2 linked regions of the Silvibacterium dinghuense genome follow. The protein of the gene in region 2 interacts with the protein of the main gene of each other region in a pairwise test. Links are inferred from orthologs where the notes say so. Each region holds a gene or a part of one and is shown on either strand. Other genes may lie near its edges.

Region 1 (6,824 bases), 1.1 Mb from region 2 along the record:
GATCAAAGAACTCAAGGTCTCCTAAACATTTTTGTCATTTCTCCGCTGCTTCGCGCAGGACGATCCGCCTTCGGCCTCCGCTCCCGCTGGTCGCGAAGTACGTGGTTTGGAGCCCCACCCATGCCAAACCCGGGCGTGGGTGGGGCACTTGGCTCAACAAAACAGCAGGTCCCTCCACTGCGCTCCCTTGCGGTCGCTTCGGTCGGGATGACAGTCTCTCTCTTATGCCGAAGCCGCTGCCTCGTTCCTTTTATCTGCCGCCACCCGACACCGTCGCTCAGGCGCTGCTCGGCAAGCTCATCACCCATCGTGATGAGGGAGAAAAGCTTACCGGCCGCATCGTGGAAGTCGAGGCTTATTTCGGTGCGGACGATCCGGCGGCCCACGCCTTTACCGGAAAGACTGCCCGCAATGCCGTCCTCTTCGGGCCGCCCGGACAGGCCTATGTCTACTTCATTTACGGCATGTACTACTGCCTGAATTTCTCCTGCGAGCCGGCCGGACAGGCGGGATGTATCCTCATCCGCGCACTGGAGCCCGTAAAGGGCATGGAAACCATGGCCCGGCTGCGCGGTCTTACCCCCGGCGTAAAACCGGCGCTCCTCACCTCGGGCCCTGGACGCCTCTGCCAGGCTCTCGGCCTTACCCGCGCCCTACACAACGGGCTCGATGTCACGAACCCGGCATCGTCACTCTTTGTTCACGATGACGGCTACCAGCCCGCTTCTATCCTCGCGACCCCGCGCATCGGCATCCGTAAGGCCGTCGACTGGCCGCACCGCTATTTCATCGCCGGAAACCCCTGCGTCAGCGGGCCTCGCAACTCATTCTGATCGGAAATGACGAACGCCGGGCAAGTGCCCGGCGTTCGCCTCGTGGGATGGGTTGGGGATGTGGTCGAGAGCCTGTTATGAACTTTCGCGCGAGCGGCGTTGCGTGGGAAAATCGGCCGAGACGAGGCGGAGGCCGAAGACATTGGCTATTCCTAGGCGAGGCCGACAACGAAGTATGGGCCGATTTTCCCCGCAACCCGAAGGGCTGGGGCCAATTTTCCCGATCTCTTCGTCGCTCGCCGCTCGGAGATAACCCGATATCCGTCGCAACTCGCTCCTCGACCTCAGAAAAATTGGCTCCCAGCGTCCGCCGCGGGAAAGTTCATAACAGGCTCTAGTGCACGGTGGAAGCTACGATCACCGAGGCGATGAGCCCCGTGGCCACAGCCGCCATCACATAGTTGCCGTCGACTTCGCGCCACTCATAGCCGCGCGGTGGGGGCTTCAGGTGATAGCGCTGGTAATCGACACGCTCACCACGGGCCCAATCGCCCTGGGCCATGCGCCGTCCCTTGCGCCAGTCATTGTGGCGCACATACTGGTGATTGTCGTGCCCACCAGGTCCACCTGGACCAGGACCGCCTGGGCCGCCCGGTCCCGGTTGCTGGGCAAACATCGCACCACCGGCCAACATCGCAGCCAGTGTAGACACAGCTGCCGCTCTGCGAATCAGCTTCATAAGAGTGCTTATCCTCCGGACATTACGATACGGCCGCCCCGTTTTTTGTTGGCTCCCGTTTTCGTTTTTCTGTGTAAATTTTCAGGCGCTTCCCTCAAGTGGCTTTTTTTCTGTGATTTATCTGCATTTCTCGGGATCACTTACCGTACGGCTGGGTTAGGATGTCTCCCATGCCACGTCTCTCTATGCTTGTCCTGGCCTTCGGCAGCGTCGCCGCTCTTTCCGGCACGCTCCTCCTGAGCGCGCAAGCCGGTGCGCCGGCGCCTGTCTCTGCCCGCGAAGCCAAGGGCTTCGCCGCCATTCAGGAGTCCGATCTCCGCCGTGACCTCGCCTACATCGCCAGCGACAAGCTCGAAGGCCGCATGAGCCTCCAGCCCGGCGACGAAGTCGCCGTTCACTGGATCGCCGACCAGTTTGCCAAGGCCGGCCTGGTTCCGGCGGCAAGGGACGCGTCAGGCAAGCCCTCCTACCTGCAGGCTGTCCCGCTGGTGGAGTACCGCGCAGACCGCGCCGCCTCGAGCGTCACCCTGACCCAGGATGGGAAGACGACCGTCTGGCACGCGCCACAGGCCTTCGGCGCTTATCGCAAGGCTGTCGATCTCACTGCGCCCGTGGTCTTCGCCGGCTATGGCATCACCGCACCCGAGCTCGGGTATGACGACTACAAGGGCATCGACGCCAAAGGCAAGATCGTCTTCGTCTTCGACCATGAGCCGCAGGAGGACGATCCGCAGTCGATCTTCAACGGCACGGGCAATACCCGCTACGCCACCACGCGCGTGAAATTATGGAACGCACAGGCCCACGGCGCCGTGGCGCTGGTCGTCGTCGCCGAGCCGAATCGCAAGCACCTGACCAATGCCGAGCGCGCCGCCCGCATCGGCGGCAGTATCACCCGCGCCGTGCCACTGCCGCTCCAGGCCATCGCCGACGATGAACTGCACATTCCCAGCGTGCTGGTGCTCGACGACGTGGCCGATCAGCTCTTTGCAACGCTCGCTGCCACCCAAAACACCTCAGGCAAGGCCGAGGCTTCGGCGCTGCAGGCGGCCATCGACAAGGACCTCTCCAACCAGAGCCGCAACCTGCCAGACACCACGCTGACCCTGCACCTGCGCAACACCTCCGAGAAGGATGGCACAAGCTGGAATGTCGCCGGCCTGCTTCTGGGTTCAGACCCGAAGCTCAAAACAGAGACAGTCATGATCACCGCGCACCATGATCATGACGGCGCCGCGCCCTGCCCGGCGAACGCTGGCGGCGTGGACGAGCATGGACAACCTACTCCCGCCGGACCGGACTGCGTGCAGATCTGGCACGGCGCCGACGACAACGGATCGGGCACGGTCGGCGTGGTCGAGCTGGCGCATGCCTTCGCCGCCAACGGCACGCATCCGAAACGGTCTATCCTCTTTGTTGTCTTCGCCGGCGAGGAGCGCGGCCTGCTTGGCGCCTACTACCTGGCACAGCACCCGCTGCGGCCGCTGGCCACCACCCGCGCGCAGATCAACTTCGATATGATCGGCCGCGACGAGAAGCCCAGCCCGCAGACCGACGGCCTCATCCAGATTCCGGCCGATACCTCGAACCGGCTGAACCTGATCGGCGCGCTCTACTCACCCGGCTATGACGCCGTGGTGAAGGAGGAGAACGGGCATGTCGGCCTCATCCTGGACGACCGCTTCGACCACGAGAGTGCGCTCAACGTCTTCTTCCGCTCCGACCAATTCCCCTTTGTGCTGCACAACATCCCAGCCTTCTGGTGGTTCACCGGCTTCCATCCCGATTACCACCACATCACCGACACGGCAGAGAAGATCGATTATCCGAAGATGACGAAAATCCTCGATCTCGCCTACCTGAGCGCCTGGCGCTTTGCCAGCGACGCGAAGACGCCGGTGTTTGTGGCGAACCCCAAGCCCTGACTGGCCGTCAGGGGCAATCGCCTTCGGCTCGCGCTCCCGCTGGTCGCGAATCTGGCATTGCCGAAATGCTAAAGACCCGGGTGTCCCATCCAAGCTCCGCCTGGGTGGGACGGTACAGACCTTCGTAGCGCGTTCGTTCTGCGAACCCACATCTCGGAAAGAACGAGATGTGGGGCACCCGGAATTCTCGCAAAACAAAAGCGGCCAGCAGGAGCGATGCTCCCACTGGCCGCTTCTCTACTAGCCGTTCTTGTGACTGGCTGCTGGCTGCCGCCTTTACCCGATCTTCCGCTCGCTGCCGAGCACGTCGTCGAGCAGCCCGGCGAGCGAATTCGTCCGCGTGCGCAGCTGCCCGCTGCCGCTCCTGGTCTGTTCCTGCAGTGTGGCCAGCTCGTCGGCGATATTCAGCGCCGCAAGCACCGCGACGCGCAGGGAATCGACGGTCTTGCCCCGCGAAGCGACCGCGCGCATCTTCATGTCGACCATCTCACCCAGCCGCCGCAGGTACTCGGGATCGTGCCCCCGCAAGTGGTAGGTCTGATCGTAGATATCGACGGTGATCGCTTCCATTTGCCCTTCGTCGTGCCGGGGATCCTGAGGGGATGACATCGCCACGCTACTCCTTTGCCGGCGCTCTTAGGCCGGGATCTCTTCGAGCTGCTTGAGCAGGCGCTCGACGCGGCCGCGCACGTGCTCGCGCTCGCCTTCGAGATTGCCGATCTGCTGCGTCTGATGATTCGTCTGCTGATCGAGCTCTTCGATGCGCCGCTGCGAGGCGGTGAGCTGCTCCTGCAGGTTTTCGGCGCGCTGTTCCGCATTCAGCCCGCTCTCTTCGAGGCTCCGCACCGTTGCTTCGAGCGACTGGATCTTTTGCTCGGCCGCGCCACGGGCCTCGCGCTCCTGCCGGAGCAGTTCCACCATGCGCAGCACACGCTGCTCCAGTGCGTTGAAGTCATCGGCGGTCAGCGGAAGCTGGGTTTCTTCAAGAGCGAGCGTGGACATCAGCGAAATACCTCTTCGTTAGGAGAAAATCTTCTCTTCGTATCTTCGCGCAGTATAGCGCCGCGGCCTCGGTGGATGCGGGAAATTCCCCAACCCATCCTCCACCGACGTGCCTCGGGCGATACCCGCACAAATCTTAACCACGCAGCTGGCCGCCGAGCGTCGCCAGCGCAGCAATGACTTTCTGCGAGAATTCCTGCAGCTCCTCGTCGCGCAGCGTGCGCTCATTCGACTGGAAAACCGTGCGCAGCAGCAGCGAATACTGCCCCACCGGGGCGAGTCTGCCCGCCGCGGCCGCAGAATCGGTGCCGCGCAGGATCTCCTTCGCCTCGAAGCTCTTCAGCTCGGGGATGCCGAGGCCGCGCAGTGCCGAATCGATCGCTCCATACAGAACCGCGTCCGGGAAGAGCAGCGAGAAGTCGCGGCGCACCGCCTGGAATCTCGAGAGCTCGCGCATCACCGGTACCCGCAGCGACTGCTTATAGAGGCGGTCGAGATAGATCTCACCCAGGAAACAGATTTGCTTGAGCTTGCGGCGCTCCGCTTCTTCCGGATGCAGCTGGCCGAAGTAGCCGATGGTCATGCCCTCAAGCACCACCCGCGCGCTACGCCCCGGATGGAGCCAGGGCGGCAACAAGAGCGCGTCGTAATAGGCCGAGCGCGCTGCAAACTTGCCCAGCAGCGCCTCGACCGCACCCTTCATGTCGTAGAAGGTCACGGCATCCGCGCCAAAAGCGCGGCCTGAGGCTCCAATCGACAGCGCAGGCCGTTCTTCTACCTTTTCTGTCGATCCGCTGAAGGCCGTACCGATTTCGAAAAGTGCAACATCTTCCACGTCGCGGTTGAGATTGAGCGCCAGCATCGTCGCCATGCCTGGCAGCAGCGACGGGCGCAGCATGCCGGCCTCTTCGCTCAGCGGATTGCCCATAGCGACCGATGAAGCAGGCTGAGGCGCGAAGAGCGTTGCATCGGCCTCCGAGCAGAAGGTCGAGGAGATGGCTTCATTCCAGCCCATGGAAAGAAGCTGGCCACGAACGACGCGCTCTTTTTCAGCCCAGGGCAGCTCGACGACCGAGCCGGCGAAGTTGGGCAGCGTGTTCTTGAACTTGTTGTAGCCGTAGACGCGCGCGATCTCTTCGATCAGGTCGATCTCGCGCTCGAGATCGAGTCGCCAGCTGGGCAGCGCGACAGAGTATTCCCCCTCGCGGTTTGTCTCAAGCTGGCAGCCGAGGCCGGTGAGGATCGTCTCGGCCTGCACCGCACCGATTCCCTCGGGATCTTCGGTCGCACCCAGCAGGCGCGTAATCTCGCTGGCGCTGAAGGCGATGCAGCTGCGCTTGACAGTCTTGGCTTCGACCTCGGGAATCTGGATATCGGCGAAGTCGCCGACAATCTCGCCGCCCGACTCGAGAATGATCTGCGTCAGCAGCGCCGAGGCGACCGGGGCGGCGTTGTAATCCGCGCCGCGCTCGAAGCGATGCGAAGCATCGGTGTGCAGCAGGTGCCGCTTCGACGAGCGGCGGATGGTGGCCTGGTCAAACCACGCCGCCTCGACGAGCACGTTCTTCGTCTCGGGCGTGATGCGCGAATCCCATCCGCCCATCACGCCCGCGAGGCCCAGCGGCTTCTTCTCGTCGGCAACGATGAGGTCTTCAGGGTCGAGCGTGTGCACGAGCTCGTCGAGCAGCTTGATGGTCTCGCCCTTGCGCGCGCGCCTCACAATGACCGTGCCCTCGACCTTGTCGAGGTCGAAGGCGTGCGTGGGCTGGCCCATGGCGAACATGACGTAGTTGCTTGCGTCGACCGCGTTCGAGATGAGCTTCTGCCCGAGCAGTCCGAAGCGCTCGGCGACGATGCCGGTCGAGGACGCAATCGTCACGCCGCGCACCACGCGGGCAGTGAAGCGTCCGCAGAGCTTCGGGTCTTCAATCGCGATCGGATACGCCGCGCCGGGCTTCGCCGCCGGCAGCGAGAGATCGAAGGGCTTCAGCAGAAGGCCATAAATGATCGCCGCCTCGCGCGCGATGCCGTAGTGGTTCATCGCGTCCACGCGGTTGGTGGTGATGTCCATCTCGAAGAGCGAGCCCTTGCCTTCACCGAGATCGAAGACGCCTTCGACAGCGATGCCGCGCAGCGTCAGGTCTTCGGCAAGCTCGCGATCGGTAGCGATGAGGCCGGGAAGATAGTCACGGAGCCAATTGGAGAGAATATTCATAGCTGCACTTTCGAGCAATCAGGCACAAAGACGGCCAGTGATAAAGCGGCCAGTAAAAGTTACCCCTGCTTTCGTGTTTCCTCTTTCATCGAATTCAATAGTCCGTGAAGCATTCGGCCGATCTCTCCGCACAACGACAGCACTTTTTTCTCATCGTCCTTCGACAGGAA
Region 2 (6,739 bases):
CCGAGGGCAGATCGACCGCGATCACCGGCATCTCGAGCGCGTTCACCCGGTCCCGCAGCGCCGCAGCCGTACCCCGCAGCGGAGGCTGGAATCCTGTTCCGACCACCGCATCGAGCAGCAGATCGGCATTTTCGAAAAGCTCGCGTACATCGGGACGGCCGAGATCCGCCTCTTCGCGGACCAGCACCGGCTCCATCGCCATCTCTTCGAAGGCGATCTTCGCATCGCCCTTCAGCGCCGCCGGATCGCCCAGCAGCAGCACATGCACCCGTCGCCCTGCAGCGATCAGCTCACGCGCAGCGACAAAGCCATCACCTCCGTTGTTGCCCCGCCCGCAAAATACCAGTATCGAGCGTGCGGAAGAAAACTCGCGCACCACAAAGCGCGCCACCGCCGCTCCGGCATGGCGCATCAGGTCGATCGACGACACGCCGTATGTCTCGGCCGTCACCCGATCGGTGGTCCTCATCTCGTCGGCAGAAAGTATCCGCATCCCGTCTCGCATCCTAACCGATTCCAGATGCGCAAAGGAGCGCTGTGGAGTGCACACATCGCGAGAAATCGCCGAAAAAGAAAACGGCCTCCGCAGAGGAGGCCGTCTCGTTCTGAACGATTCAGGGCTATAGGTTTGTCATTCCGACCGAAGCATTCGTTCTTTCCGTTGTCATCCCGACCGGGGAGCGAAGCCGAAGGCGATCCGCCCTGCGCGCAGCAGCGACCAGTCCTTACTGCGGAGCGCCCTGCTCCGTCGCAGCCGCCGCCGGGGTCGCCGGCTCGCCCTGCTTCGAGGCAAAGTAGCTGTGATCCCAGAGGTTGCGGTAGAAGACGCCGGTCAGCTCGGCCGCCTTCGGCCCGAAGGTCGGGCGTCCGCCTTCGAGGAAGAAGACCGTCACGATCCGGCCGTACTGCGTGTCCGCATAGGAGGCGAACCAGCCGAAACGCGTGCCGTTGTCCGAGCAGGTGCCGGTCTTGCCCATCACCGGGAATTGGCTGAAGTTGGCGCGCAGCGAGCGGGCAGTGCCGTAGTCGACCGCTGCCGCCATGCCGCTCTGAATCTCCGGAATGATGCGGGCGATGTCGAGCGTGCGCTTGATCTTGGGCTGGAAATTCAGCACCTGGTCGGGCGAGGTCGGATGCTGCAAGTAGTAGAGCGTGCCGCCGTTGGCGATGGCCGAAACCAGCGCGCCAAGCTGCAGCGGGGTCATCGAGACGCTCTCGCCGAAGCTGCACATGCGGCCTACGCCGCCGCGATCCTCGGGCAGCACCTGATCGGGATAGACGCCGAGCTGCTCACCGGGAATGTTGTAACCGGCCAGCTCACCCAGGCCGAACTGGTTCGCATAGTGGCGCACGCGCTCGAAACCGAGCCGGCGGCCGATGGTCTCAAAGTAGAGGTTATTTGAGTGCGCCAGCGCCTCGGTCAGGGTCATGTGGTAGTTGCCGCCCAAGTTCACCGGCGTGTCCTTGGTGATGATGCCCTCTTCAAGAGCAGCCAGCGCGACCGAAACCTTGATCGTCGAGCAGGGCTCGGCGCCGCTCGAAAGCGCGAGCTTCTGGTTCACCATGGCCAGGATGCGGCCGTTACTTGGGTCGATAGCGACTGCGGTGCCGTTCATGTTGCCGAGCGCGGCAATCGCCGCCTCGCGCACCACCGGGTCTTCACCCGCCGTGATGTCGCCCTGCGTCTGGTCGATATCCGTAAAGGAGCTGGCATAGAAGCGCTCCCCGCCCCCACGGCGAATCACCAGATTCGCCCGGCGCAGACGCGCCCCGCCACGGGTACGAACACGGGTCGACGCGCTGACCACGCGCCGGCTGTGCTGGCGGCTGGCTATATGCCTGGCCGCGGCAGCCGACTCATGAACACGAGTCGCCCGGCGATGGGCGGGATGGCGGGTGGTCGCGGAACCGGCACGGCAGAGCGTGGAACCGGCGAGAGCCATGGCGAGCACGAAAAGAAAGAGACGCTTCATCGATTATCCGATCCTGATATCCGAATCCGGAGGCCGTGTCTCGAACCCCGATCCTTCAGCCGTTGTTCTGGGCCCAGCTCTGAACTCTGTCCCGGGCTTTCAAGCGTTCTGACTTGCATCGTACGCAGAAACCGCTCGTATGACCGCTCAAAGTGATGCCAGAGTGATCGGCACTGCTCAAAAGAGGCAACAGATACCGAAATGGCAAACGCCGCAAAGCGGATAACCTGCCGGTAAAAACCCCAAATGGAATCTGGAGTTCCGCCAGGCAGTTCCGCTGGCTCAAAACTGCTTGCGTTTTGGGTGGAGTTGCCTGCACCCAGTGTACTTGAGAGTTACGGTCAGCTTCCAGCCGCCAACCGTTCATGAAAGAAACTACAAGCCTTACCTCGGAAAACTGCCCGCTCGCGCCCCAAGGGAGCGGAAGCGCGAAGCACGAAATGCCTGGACGGCCAGTCCCGCAGCAGCTAGAAGCTGTTCCCCCGGCGCAGATACGCCGGAATATCCAGGCTCTCGCCGTTTTCGTCCTGGTGCACATCGGCAAAGGGATCGGGGACGGCCGCAGGAGCATCCTGGACCGCATGCGGCTGCACGGGCGGCTCGGCGACGGCAATGGCCGGCTCCGGCGCAACCGACGCGGCAGCGGTCTCGACCACCGGCACAGGCTCCTCTTCGTGGCTGGCCTCGGAAACCACCCCGGCGCGTGCCGAAGTGGTGTAGCCGCTCTCGTCGTCCGACTCCTCGCTGGCAAAGCGCGGACGGGCAGGCACGGAGCTGATCTCCACCTGCTCGTGCGCATGGCTGATCGGCTCCCGCAGCGAGGTGTTCAGCATGCGCTCGCGGCGCTCCGGGGCCTCACCCTGCTTGAAGCCGGTGGCGATGACCGTGATCTTCACATCGTCACCCATGCTCTCGTCGAGCACAGCGCCGAAGATGATGTTCGCCTCTTCGTGCGCCGCATTCTGGATGAGCGTCGAGGCCTCGTTGACCTCGTTCAGCTTGAGCGAGCTCGAGCCGCTGATATTGATCAGGATGCCGCGCGCCCCGTCGATCGCGCCGGCCTCGAGCAGCGGCGATGCCATGGCGGCCATCGCAGCGTCCACCGCGCGGTTCTCGCCCGAGCGCTGCGCCGTGCCCATCACTGCGTAGCCCATGCCGGCCATCGTCGTCTTCACGTCGGCAAAGTCGCGGTTGATGATGCCGGGGATGGTGATGATGTCCGAGATGCCCTGCACGCCCTGGCGCAGCACATCGTCTGCGATGCGGAAGGACTCGAAGAAGCCCGCATCCTTGGCAACCGCCAGCAGCTTCTCGTTGGGAATCACGATCATCGTGTCCACCGACTCGAGCAGCTCCTGCATGCCGCGCTCGGCCTGCGCCATGCGGCGCTTGCCCTCGAAGCTGAAAGGCCGTGTCACCACCGCAACCGTAAGCGCACCCATTTCGCTGGCCAGCGAAGCGATGACCGGAGCTGCGCCCGTACCCGTGCCGCCGCCCAGGCCAGCCGTCACGAACACCATGTCCGCGCCTTCGAGCGCCTCGATGATCTTTTCCGAGTCTTCCAGCGCCGCACGGCGGCCGATATCCGGATTCGCGCCCGCGCCCAGGCCGCTGGTCAGCTTGGTCCCGAGCTGGAGCTTCACCGGCGCTTCCGAAAGCTGGAGCGCCTGACGGTCGGTGTTGGCGGCGATGAACTCGACGCCCTCGACCCGCGCCTGAATCATGCGGTTGACTGCGTTGCCACCACCACCGCCGACACCGATGACCTTGATCCTGGCTCCGCGCGGAACCTCGTCAAAATACTGAATGCGAATTTCTTCCGGGTAACTCATCGGCTCCGACTCCTTCTCCATCCTCGACTGCTGAAATACGTTCCTGCCAGATTCCTTACGACTGAAACTCGTTTACAAACTTCCTGCAAAAATCGCGCGCAGCTTGGCGCGCAGGCTGTTGTCTTCCGCCGCACGGATGATGCTGGTGCGATGGGTATAAAGCAGGGCGCCGATCAGCGCCGAACACTCCGGCTGCGCCAGCTCCTCGGGCATCTTCGAGAGCGGCACCGGCGAGCCGATACGAGCCGGCACACGCAACAGGCTCTCCGCCGTGTCGAGCAGGCCGGGCAGGCGCGCGCCGCCGCCGGTGAGCACGCATCCGGCGCCCAGCGCCTCCAGCACGCCACCCTGGCGAAGGTTATCGCGCAGCATATGGAAGAGCTCACGGGCGCGCGGCTCCAGAATCTCGCACACCAGCCGCTGGCGCACCGTGCGCGGAGCATAGCCGGGCATGCCGGTCAGCTCGATCTCCGCGCTCTGCGAAACGGCCGTAACCACGGCATGCCCGTAGTGGCACTTGATCCACTCCGCCTCCGGCGGCGTCACATGCAGACCGGCAGCGAGGTCGTTCGTAAAGTGGTCGCCGCCGATGGGAATCACCGAGGTATGCGCCACCGAGCCCTCGAAGAAGACGATCAACTCGCTGGTCGCCGCACCGATGTCGAGCAGGCAGACACCCAGCTCGCGCTCGTCGGCAGAGATGGTGGACTCCGCCGCGGCCACGGCTTCGAAGACCGATTCCGTCACCTCGAGCCCGGCCCGGTTGGCGCAGGTCACAATGCTCTGCTGCGCGCCGGCCGAGCAGGTCGCGATATGCAGGTTCACCTCGAGCCGTCCGCCCACCATGCCCACCGGGTCGTGGATATTCGGCTGATCGTCGAGGATGAACTGCTGCGGCAGCAAATGAATGACTTCGCGGTCCTGGGGCAGCGAGACCGAGCGCGCACGGTCGACCGCGGCGCGGACATCTTCGCGCGAAATCTCGCGCAGGCGATTGCCCAAGCTGATACCGCCGCGGCTGTTTACACCGCGAATATGCGGGCCGCCGACCGCGATCACGCATTTTTCAATCGTGGCATCGGCGCGCTTTTCCGCCAGCGTTGCAGCCTTGTTCACGGCCTCGGCCGCGGGCTTCAGCTCGGCGATCACGCCCTTGCGCATGCCGGCGGCATCCACGATGCCGTGGCCGCGATAGCGCAGCGCGCCGTCATGCAGCTCGGCAATCAGCACGCGGGTCTTCGAGCTTCCGGTATCGAGCACGGCAATCAGGTTGTCAGACTTCTGGCTCATCGTGCCGTCCTCCGTACATGGTGCGCAGCCGCAGCGCTACGTTTCTTTGCGGCTGTCTCCTTTGTATTAGGCTTTGCCGCGGCAGCCGGAGCCGCCGGCGCTGCAGAAGAGGCAGCGGAGGAAGCATCGGGCGCGGGAGCGCCGCCTTTCTTGAGCACCACCTGCCCGTCGTAACGCAGATCGACGGCCACCAGCGTGGGATACTGCTGTTCCCATTCTGCAACGTGCGACTGGTAGATGCGATAACGCTCCAGGAACTTTTCGTCGCCGAAATGCAGCTGCAAATCAGACCCCTTGGCTGGGACCGTCGCACGCACATCTTCTGCGTCAGAGAGATCGATCTCGCTCATCTGGTCGGAGAGATGCTGGCTGCCGGTATCGAGCGCAGTAAGGAAGCTCTGGTAAAGCTGCATGCGCACCTTGCGCGCGGCCGGCGGATCTTCAGGACGGATGCCGGTGACCACCGGGAAGGAGAAATGGCGTGTAGCCATCATCTCCGGCGACATATCGAGGATGACGCCGTCGGCATCGGCCAGCTTTACCTGGTCGCCGATGCGCACAAAGGCAATCGGAGTCCGCTCGGTCACCGCAACCCGCAGCTCGTTCGGCAGAATGCGCATGACCGTCGCATGCTGCACCCAGGGAATCTCCTCGAGATCCTTCTGGCGCTGCGCGAGCGGCACATGGAAGATGTTGCGGCCGATGTCCTCGCCAAAGACGGAGAGCAATTCGTCGCGGGTCAGCTGGCTGTTGCCCATGGTCTGAACGTCAGCGGCCGAGTCCATGCGGAAGCGCGGGTCGGTATTCAGGAAGTGGCGGACGGAAAGCACCACCGCGATCCCTCCGGCAAGGATAGCCAGCCCGGCAACAGCCAGGGCGATGCGGCCCCAGCGGGTATAGGTCCAGAGCGGCAGAAATCCCTTGCGGATAGGAACGCGGCGGCGGGTGCGGAGAAACGGTTCGTCTTCCTCGGCGGCGGCGCGGCCCAGGTTCTCGGCAGCTTTGTCGAGCAGCCGTTCGCGCACGGAGTCGCGGCTTCGCGCGCGATCCGCGTCGCCCTTGGCGGCGCGGGAGCGCGCAGGCGCAGCCGGCTTTGCGGGACGAAGAAACGCTTCGTCCGCATCGTCTTCGACGTATGCCGAGCCCCGAGTTGAATAAGAATCTTTTTTCGCCACGCCCGAGCCAGGTCGTGAGAGTCGCCGCTTCGACTATAACCGGCAGCCCCCTGTGCATGGGCCAGGGGAATCAGGAGAGGCATCAGGCCAACAGCGGCAAAGCCGCGCTCACCTGCTACAGATACGGCGTAGGAATGCGCGAACGCCGCGGCGCGCGCCGGATGGGGACCGAATTTGCCGTATCCCGCAGCCCGCTCCAGCCCTCGGCCACCACGATGCTGTTCACCGGGCGATGAGGATCGTACCGCACCGAACACGGGAAGCTGAGCCGTGCCTCATAGATGTTGATGTAGTCACCGAGCTGGGTCACATCCTGCGAGCACTCGTAAACCACCCCGGCAATCTCATATTTATAGAGAATCAGCTGCAGGCCATCCGGACGGCCGCTCTCTTCCGGGCTCAGATCGGAGATATCGAGGATGGTGCCGTCGATGATCCGTCCCGCCTTCACCAGCAGCTCGCGCCGCAG

The links.
Region 1: the proteins of ftsZ (region 2) and ESZ00_RS08415 interact in binary tests that used the Bacillus subtilis proteins (3 or more experiments, as listed by UniProt). The link is inferred for Silvibacterium dinghuense from one-to-one orthologs.

Annotation. Positions count from the first base shown.
Region 1 is NZ_SDMK01000001.1:2,136,461-2,143,284, reverse strand. Bases 2,381-5,284 are described here. They hold ESZ00_RS08415 (cell division protein ZapA), read right to left. Parts: upstream 4,047-5,284; coding sequence 3,714-4,046; downstream 2,381-3,713. Other genes in these bases: pheT (phenylalanine--tRNA ligase subunit beta), read right to left, coding at 4,576-5,284; ESZ00_RS08410 (hypothetical protein), read right to left, coding at 4,074-4,439; ESZ00_RS08420 (M28 family peptidase), read left to right, coding at 2,381-3,437. In the rest of the region: bcp (thioredoxin-dependent thiol peroxidase), read left to right, coding at 1-25; ESZ00_RS08430 (DNA-3-methyladenine glycosylase), read left to right, coding at 225-833; ESZ00_RS08425 (RcnB family protein), read right to left, coding at 1,168-1,512; more of ESZ00_RS08420, read left to right, coding at 1,683-2,380; more of pheT, read right to left, coding at 5,285-6,654; ESZ00_RS08400 (four helix bundle protein), read right to left, coding at 6,714-6,824. UniProt on the Bacillus subtilis protein: Activator of cell division through the inhibition of FtsZ GTPase activity, therefore promoting FtsZ assembly into bundles of protofilaments necessary for the formation of the division Z ring.
Region 2 is NZ_SDMK01000001.1:1,064,263-1,071,001, forward strand. What follows is about bases 1,624-4,442. They hold ftsZ (cell division protein FtsZ), read right to left. Parts: upstream 3,806-4,442; coding sequence 2,441-3,805; downstream 1,624-2,440. Other genes in these bases: ESZ00_RS04170 (penicillin-binding transpeptidase domain-containing protein), read right to left, coding at 1,624-1,973; ftsA (cell division protein FtsA), read right to left, coding at 3,878-4,442. In the rest of the region: ESZ00_RS04165 (NAD(P)H-hydrate dehydratase), read right to left, coding at 1-493; more of ESZ00_RS04170, read right to left, coding at 726-1,623; more of ftsA, read right to left, coding at 4,443-5,095; ESZ00_RS04185 (cell division protein FtsQ/DivIB), read right to left, coding at 5,092-6,270; ESZ00_RS04190 (hypothetical protein), read right to left, coding at 6,386-6,739. UniProt on the Bacillus subtilis protein: Essential cell division protein that forms a contractile ring structure (Z ring) at the future cell division site. The regulation of the ring assembly controls the timing and the location of cell division.